2 regions of the Tepidamorphus gemmatus genome follow, and region 2 is predicted to be linked to the other one. Evidence: predicted binding sites of a transcription regulator. Region 2 holds the regulator's gene; the other holds the start of a gene.
What was found. The regulator PhoB, encoded in region 2, activates phosphate uptake and scavenging genes when phosphate is short. The targets are predictions, from matches to a motif close to TGTCATNNANCTGTCAT.
Positions count from the first base shown of each region.

Region 1: EDC22_RS12945 (TIGR03364 family FAD-dependent oxidoreductase) is a predicted target of PhoB. The motif match lies at 2,426-2,442, and genes of this name have one in related genera.

Region 1 covers NZ_SMAK01000007.1:243,437-247,647, forward strand. The annotation lists gene EDC22_RS12930 (heavy metal translocating P-type ATPase) at 1-786, shown strand, start outside; partial or broken gene ccoS (cbb3-type cytochrome oxidase assembly protein CcoS) at 786-941, shown strand; gene hemA (5-aminolevulinate synthase) at 963-2,207, opposite strand; gene EDC22_RS12945 (TIGR03364 family FAD-dependent oxidoreductase) at 2,486-3,607, shown strand; gene phnX (phosphonoacetaldehyde hydrolase) at 3,677-4,211, shown strand, end outside.
Region 2 covers NZ_SMAK01000001.1:61,925-66,135, forward strand. The annotation lists gene pstA (phosphate ABC transporter permease PstA) at 1-375, shown strand, start outside; gene pstB (phosphate ABC transporter ATP-binding protein PstB) at 416-1,222, shown strand; gene phoU (phosphate signaling complex protein PhoU) at 1,260-1,982, shown strand; gene phoB (phosphate regulon transcriptional regulator PhoB) at 1,993-2,697, shown strand; gene EDC22_RS00305 (GcrA family cell cycle regulator) at 2,887-3,405, opposite strand; gene EDC22_RS00310 (aspartate aminotransferase family protein) at 3,731-4,211, shown strand, end outside.

The DNA.
Region 1 (4,211 bases), on a different contig from region 2:
CTGTCGAGCCGTCACCCATTGGCCGCCGCGCTGCGGGCCCATGCCGAGGGCCTGTCGCCGATCGCCGGCGCCGAGGAGATCACCGGCAGCGGCGTCCGCGCGCTCGCCGACGGAATCGAACTGAGGCTGGGCAGCGCCGCATTCTGCGGCGTGCCGGACGACGCCGCCCGCCGCGCGGCGGCGGATGGGCGTTCGCGGGTCTGGTTCCGGCGCGGCAAAGAGGATGCGGTCGCAATCGCCGTGGCGCAGACGCTGCGCCCCGATGCACGCCAGGTGGTGGACCGGCTGAAGCAGCTCGGCCTTGCGCCGATCATCCTGTCCGGCGACCGCGTCGAGGCGGTGGATGCCGTTGCCGACGCCCTCGGCATCGCCGACCGCCGTGCCGGATTGAAGCCGGCCGACAAGATCGGCGCGCTCGAGGCACTGAAGGCGTCGGGCCGCAAGGTGCTGATGGTCGGCGACGGGCTCAACGACGCGCCGGCACTCGCCGCCGCGCACGCCTCGATCTCGCCGGTGACGGCGGTGCACCTGTCGCAGGCGGCCGCCGACGCGGTATTTCTCGGCGAGAGGCTGGCGCCGGTCGCCGCGGCGGTCGAAGTCTCGCGCCGCGCCCGCCGCGCCATGGACCAGAACCTCTGGTTCTCCGCGCTTTACAACTTCCTCGCCATGCCGATCGCGGTGTTCGGCCTGGTGACGCCGCTGGTCGCTGCGCTGGCCATGTCGGGCTCCTCCGTCATCGTCACGCTGAACGCCCTGCGTGTGCGCATGGTGGAAAGATCCGACTGATGGACGCGCTGATCTTCCTCGTTCCGGTGGCGCTCGGGCTTGGCCTGCTCGGTCTCGCCGGCTTCCTCTGGTCGATGAAGACGGGTCAGTACGAGGATCTCGACGGCGCGGCCTGGCGCGCGATCATGGACGACGACGAGGGCGCCGCTTCCCCTCACCGGGTTGGGAAGCCGATCCTACTCGGCGGCTGCACTCAGCGCCGCTCCGGCGGCGAAGGGGATGCCCAGTGAGGTCCAGGTCTCGCTCAGCGCCTCGGCCAGCTCGTCTATGAGGTCCGGCGTGTGGAACGGCGTCGGCGTGATGCGAAGCCGTTCGGTACCGCGTGGCACGGTCGGGAAGTTGATCGGCTGGATATAGATCAAGTGCTTCTCGAGCAGCCGGTCGCTGGCCGCCTTGCACAGCTCGGGGTCGCCGACCAGCACCGGCACGATGTGGGTGTCGGACGGCATCACGGGGATGCCGCGCCGGGCGAGCGCGAGCTTGGTCAGGCCGGCGTGCCGCTGCTGGGCCTCGCGCTCGGCGGAAGAGTATTTCAGATGGCGGATCGCGGCCGTCGCCGCCGCTGCTACCGCCGGCGGCAACGCGGTGGTGAAGATGAAGCCCGGCGCATGCGAGCGTACCGCGTCGACGATGTCGGCGCTCGAGGCGATGTAACCGCCGAGGCAGCCGAACGCCTTGGCGAGCGTCCCCTCGATCACGTCAATACGCTGCATGTGCCCGTCGCGCTCGGCGATGCCGGCGCCGCGGGGCCCGTACATGCCCACCGCATGCACCTCGTCGATATAGGTCATGGCGCCGTAGCGCTCTGCGAGATCGCAAATCCGCCCGATCGGCGCGATGTCGCCATCCATGGAGTAGACGGATTCGAATACCACGAGCTTCGCCCGATCGCGGCCGCCCGCCCGCAGCAGGTCCTCGAGATGGTCGAGGTCGTTGTGCCGGAAGATCCGCTTCTCGGCACCGGACCGGCGAACGCCCTCGATCATCGACGCATGGTTGAGCTCGTCCGACAGGATCAGGCAGTCGGGCAGCAGCCGCGCCAACGTCGAGATCGACGCCTCGTTGGAAATGAAGCCGGAGGTGAAAGCCAGCGCCGCCGGCTTGCGGTGCAGGTCGGCGAGTTCCGCCTCGAGCTGCACCAGCGGATGGCTGGTGCCGGAAATGTTGCGGGTCCCGCCGGCGCCGACGCCCATCCGCGCGGCGGTCTCCGTGAACGCGGCGAGGACGTCGGGATGCTGCCCCATGCCCAGATAGTCGTTCGAGCACCAGATGGTAATCTCGCGCGGGCCCTGAGCGGCATGATGGACGGCGCGGGGAAATCGCCCGGCGATCCGCTCCAGCTCGGCAAAGACCCTGTAGCGCTTCTCGGCCGTGACCTTGTCCAGGGCGCCCCGGAAGGCGGCGGCATAGTCAAATGGCATGGCAGATTTCCGCTGATTCTCGTCTCGGCTCGCATTGCCCGGTGTCCGCCGACGGTTGACACCGCCATGCGGCAGCCGCCCGGTGAGGGCGGGCACCGCAGGATCGCACGCAGCATGCGGCCACGTGCAGTCCTAGCATATGACAGGGATCAAGTAAGAACCATTCCAGGATGGCCTGCCAACCCTGCGGCAATTCGCACCGGCGGCAGCAGAGCTGCTGTCATCGGGCTGTCATCGATGTCACTGTCTAGTCGCCGATCCAGAAGGAGCTGCCGCTGATGTCCGACAGCTGTGATCTCGCCATTGTGGGAGCCGGCATCGTCGGCCTTGCCCATGCGCTCGCCGCTGCGCGGCGCGGCCTCAAGGTCGTCGTCATCGACCGCGACGCCCAGGCGAACGGGGCATCTGTGCGAAACTTCGGCTTCGTCACCGTCACCGGCCAGCAGGCTGGCGCCTGCTGGCGCCGCGCCCTGCGCTCGCGCGATGTCTGGGCGGAGATCGCACCGCGGGCCGGGATCGAGATCGCCCATCGCGGGCTTGCTGTCGCGGTCCGCCACCCCGAATCGATCGCCGTGCTCGAGGCCTTCCGCGAAACCGAGATGGGCGCAGCCTGCGAACTGCTGACCGCGGGCGAGGCGCGCGCGCGGATGCCCGCGCTCGGTGCAGACATACGCGCGGTGCTGTGGAGCCCGCACGAGCTGAGGGTCGAATCGCGCGACGCGGTGCCCCGTCTTGCCCGCTGGTTGGCGGAGTCGCACGGTATCCGGTTCGTGCGCAACACGGCGGTGCGCGGGATCACGCTGCCGGCGATCGAGACCTCGGCGGGTAGGATCCGTGCCGACGCCGCGGTCGTCTGCCCTGGCGACGATCTCGTCGGGCTCTATGCCGATCGGATCGCCGCCTACGGCCTCACCCGCTGCAAGCTGCACATGATGCGCCTGGCACCGGATCGGCCGTTCCGGCTCGGCGCGGCGGTGATGTCGGATCTCGGCCTGGTGCGCTATCTCGGCTATGCGGAACTTCCCGAGGCGGCGGCGCTGCGGCAGCGGTTGGAGCGCGAGGCCGCTGACGCGCTGGCCAACGGCGTCCACCTGATCGTGGTGCAGTCGGCCGACGGGTCGCTGGTGGTCGGGGACAGCCATCACTACGCCACGACACCCGATCCATTCGCGCCGGAGGCCGTCGATCGCCTCATCCTCGACGAGATGGAGCGCATCCTGGCGTTCGGTTCCTTCCGGGTATCGGAGCGCTGGATCGGCACCTATGCCTCGGCGAGCGACCGGCTGATGCTGGTCGACAGGCCCGAGGCGCATGTCAGGATCGTGATCGTGACCAGCGGCACCGGCGCCTCGACCGCCTTCGGTATCGCCGAGGAGGTGATCGCGGACATGTTCGGCTAGCGCCATTCCTGGAGACTTGGAGTCCGGTTCTCCGTCAGGAGTTGCGACGAAACAGGGAGTTGAAGCGGAATGATGGCGGACGGGTTGCTGAAGGCAGTGATCTTCGACTGGGCGGGGACCGTTGTCGACTTCGGGTCACGTGCGCCGATGGGCGCCTTCGTCGAGGTATTCCGCCGCTTCGGCGTCGAGATCTCGATCGACGAGGCCCGGGTGCCGATGGGACTGCCGAAATGGGATCACATCGCCGCGCTCGGACGCATCCCGCGGATCGCGGAGGCCTGGCAGGCGGCGCATGGCCGGCCGTTCGCAACACGCGACGTCGACGCCATCTACGAGGCATTCGTTCCGCTCAACGCGGAGATCGTCACCGATTTCTCCGATCTCGTCCCCGGGGTCGTCGAAACGGTCGCCGAGCTGCGGGCACGCGGCCTCAAGATCGGCTCCACCACCGGCTACACCCGCGACATCATGGAGCGGCTCGCCCCGGTCGCAGCCGCGCAGGGTTTCGCCCCCGACAATCTGGTCTGCGCCGGGGATCTCGTCTCCGGCCGGCCCGGCGCGCTGATGATGTACCGCACCTTCCTCGATCTCGGCGTGTGGCCGG
Region 2 (4,211 bases):
CTGAAGGCGGTGCCGCCGTCGATCCGCGAGGCCGCGCTCGGCTTGGGGGCGTCGCGTCATCAGGTGATCACCGACCATGTGCTGCCGCTGGCGCTGCCCGGCATCCTGACCGGCACGATCATCGGGCTTGCCCAGGCGCTCGGCGAGACGGCGCCGCTGCTGCTGATCGGCATGAACGCCTTCATCACCGCGCCGCCCGGCGGCCTGCTCGATGCCTCGACGGCCCTGCCGACGCAGATCTTCATCTGGGCGGACAGCCCCGAGCGGGGCTTCGTCGACCGGACATCGGCGGCGATCCTGGTCCTGCTCGGTTTCCTGGTCCTGATGAACGGGATCGCCATCTTCCTGCGCCAGCGCCTCGAGCGCACCTGGTAGCCGGCGCTTCAAGGAGCACATGATGAACGACGCCGCAGTGATGGAACGTCCGGCACATCTGACGACGGTGATCCCCGACCCGGACATGAACCCGGTCAAGGTGGAGGCGCGCGACGTGTGCGTCTTCTACGGTGCCAAGCAGGCGCTGTTCAATGTCTCGATCGACATTCCGGAGCGGTCGGTGACCGCCTTCATCGGCCCGTCGGGCTGCGGCAAGTCGACGTTCCTCAGATGCATCAACCGGATGAACGACACGATCGACGGGACGCGCGTTACCGGCCGCATCACGCTCGACGGACGCGACATCTACGAGCCGAGCCTCGATGTCGTGGAGCTGCGCGCCAGGGTCGGCATGGTGTTCCAGAAGCCGAACCCGTTTCCGAAGTCGATCTACGACAACGTTGCCTACGGCCCGCGCATCCACGGCCTTGCGCGCGGCAAGGCCGAGCTCGATGCAGTCGTCGAGGCGAGCCTCAGGAAGGCAGGGCTGTGGAACGAGGTGAAGGACCGGCTGGACGACCCCGGCACCGGTCTGTCGGGCGGCCAGCAGCAGCGCCTGTGCATCGCCCGCGCGATCGCCGTCAACCCGGAGGTGATCCTGATGGACGAACCCTGTTCGGCGCTCGATCCGATCGCCACGGCCCGCATCGAGGAGCTGATCGACGAGCTCAAGGCCAACTACTGCATCATCATCGTCACCCATTCGATGCAGCAGGCCGCGCGGGTGTCGCAGCGCACCGCGTTCTTCCATCTGGGTAACCTGGTCGAGGTGGGGCCGACGCAGCATGTCTTCACCAATCCCAGGGACACCCGCACCCACGACTACATCACCGGCCGCTTCGGCTGAGGCAACGCCATCCTCCCGGGCGGCGCAGGAGAGGACCATGACCGAACACATCGTCTCGTCCTACGATGAGGAACTGCAGAAGCTTTCGCTGATGATCAGCCGCATGGGCGGCCATGCCGAGAAGCTGCTCACCGACGCCATCACGGCGCTCAACCGCCGCGACCAGGCGCTGGCGATGCGCACCATCGCGGCCGACGACGAGATCGATCGGCTCGAGCGCGAGGTGGAGGACCTTGCCATCCTGATGATCGCCAAGCGTCAGCCAATGGCACTGGACCTGCGCCAGATCATGGCGGCGATCAAGATCTCGTCGGATCTGGAGCGGATCGGCGATCTGGCCAAGAACATCGCCAAGCGGGCGGTTGCCGTGCAGTCCGAGCCGGGCTCGCGCCAGACCGTGCTCGGCATCGACCACATGAGCCAGATTGCGCTCGAGCAGCTCAAGAACGTGCTCGACAGCTTCGCCCGCCGCGATGTCGATCTGGCGTTGGAGGTCTGGGGACGCGATGCCGAACTCGACGTGATGTACACGTCGATCTTCCGCGAGCTCCTGACCTACATGATGGAGGATCCGCGCAACATCACCTTCGCCACGCATCTGTTGTTCGCGGCGAAGAACATCGAGCGGATCGGCGATCACGTCACCAACATCGCCGAAACGGTGGCCTATCTGGTGCGCGGCGAACCCTTGCTCGAGAAGCGGCCGAAGATGGACCAGTCCAGCTTCGCCACCGCCGATCTGCCGCAGACCGATGACTGAGCGGACGCACATGGCCAGGAATGCAAAGGTCCTGATTGTCGAGGACGAGGAACCGCTGACGCTGCTGTTGCGCTACAACCTCGAGGCCGAGGGCTATGCCGTCGAGTCGGTCGGCCGCGGTGATGAGGCGGAGACGCGCATCCGAGAGGTGACGCCGGATCTGGTGCTGCTCGACTGGATGCTGCCGGGCATCTCGGGAATCGAGCTGTGTCGCCGGCTGCGGGCGAGGCCCGAGACGGCAAACCTGCCGGTCATCATGCTGACCGCGCGCGGCGAGGAAAGCGAACGCATCCGGGGCCTGGCGACCGGCGCCGACGACTATGTCACCAAGCCATTCTCGCTGCCCGAACTGATGGCGCGGGTGAAGGCGATCCTGCGCCGGGCGCGGCCGGAGATCATCGCCTCGGTGCTGCAGGCCGGCGATATCGAGCTGAACCGCGAGACCCACCGCGTCCGCCGCGGCGGCCGCGAGGTGCATCTCGGCCCGACCGAGTTCCGGCTGCTGGAGTTCCTGATGCAGAGCCCGGGCCGCGTGTTCACCCGCGAACAGCTGCTCGACGGTGTCTGGGGACGTGACGTCTACGTCGACGAGCGCACCGTCGACGTCCATGTCGGCCGGTTGCGCAAGGCGATCAATCGCGGCCGCAAGATCGACCCGATCCGCACGGTGCGCGGCGCCGGTTACGCGTTCAACGAGCAGTTCGCCGCCAACTGACAGCCGGGGGGCGCGCGGTCGGCCATCCACCCTGAACGGGCGCACGGCGAGTCGAGCGGTGCGGCAAGTGCACACGACCGGCGCGGTCGCGCCTGTCTCATTCAAGCGGCTGCGTCACTTCTGCCACCGCCCTTCCGCGGCAGTCCGCGCCGCCCGGCGGTGCGAATGGCGGCGCGGGCGGCGATGGCCTCAGCGTCCGCGCCGCCGGTCTCCGGCCGGCTGGTAGGCGATGCGGCAGTGATGTTCGCAATAGGGCATGCCGGGTTCCGAACGACGACCGCAGAAGTAGAATTCGGCGCTGCCAGGATCGCCGACCGGCCATTTGCAGGTCTGCTCGGTCAGCTGCAGGATCGTGACCCGTTCCTCCGGCAGGATGAACAGCTCTTCCACCACCGCCGGCGCGCGGACCTGCACGACCACCTCCTCCTCCACCTCCTCGTCGAGCTCCGGCGACAGAGCGACCTTGAGGACCGTGTTGCCGATGACACGTGCCGCCGGGCGCGGCGGCAGCGAGGGTCGGCGCACCTTGCGCTGGCGGGGCGCCGCGGGTCGCGCCGCCTTGGCACGCCCCGAGAGCCCGAGCCGGTGAACCTTGCCGATCACCGCATTGCGGGTCACACCGCCCAGCTCGGCGGCGATCTGGCTCGCGCTCAGGCCGTCACCCCACAGCTTCTTGAGAAGTTCGACGCGCTCATCCGACCAAGACATTTCGCCGCTCCATATCGTCTGTGCGGACGGAATCCGGACCCCCGACGGAATCGCCCGACAGGCGAGCTCCCGCCCCTGCACCACAAATAGGTGATTCAACTGGTCCGCCGCACGAAATGTCGTATATCGACGGTTGAAGGCTACAATATGGGCGGACTCTCGGGCAACCCCGGCGCTTACCTTTCCTTAGCAATTTCCCCAGAAAGCGTCGGGGTGATTCGCGAATGCAACAGTGCCGGCCCGACGCCGCGGCCCGCGGTGTGCCGCCCGCCAGCAGGTCGCTGCAATTGACAGTGTCGGCCACGCAAATATTATGATCTGCATGATGCCGCCGTGGGAGGCGGCATTATTCGTTTCAGCATCAGGATCGACGACCGTGACGTCTGCGCTCTATCCGACATTCGCGCGGGCAGACCTTGCTTTCGAGCGGGGAGAAGGCGTGCGCCTGTTCACCGCCGATGGCACGGAGTACCTGGATTTCGCCAGCGGCATCGCGGTGAACTCGCTCGGCCACTGCCATCCGCACCTCGTCAAGGCCCTGACCGAACAGGCCGGCCGGGTGTGGCATGTCTCCAACCTGTATCAGGTGCCGGGGCAGGAGGAGCTGGCGCGACGTCTGACGGAGAATTCCTTCGCGGATGCGGTGTTCTTCACGAATTCCGGCGCCGAGGCGCTGGAATGTGCGATCAAGACGGCGCGGCGCTATCACTATGCCTCGGGGAGTCCCGAGCGCTACCGCCTGATCACCTTTGAAGGCGCGTTCCACGGCCGCACGCTGGCGACGATCGCCGCAGGCGGCCAGCCGA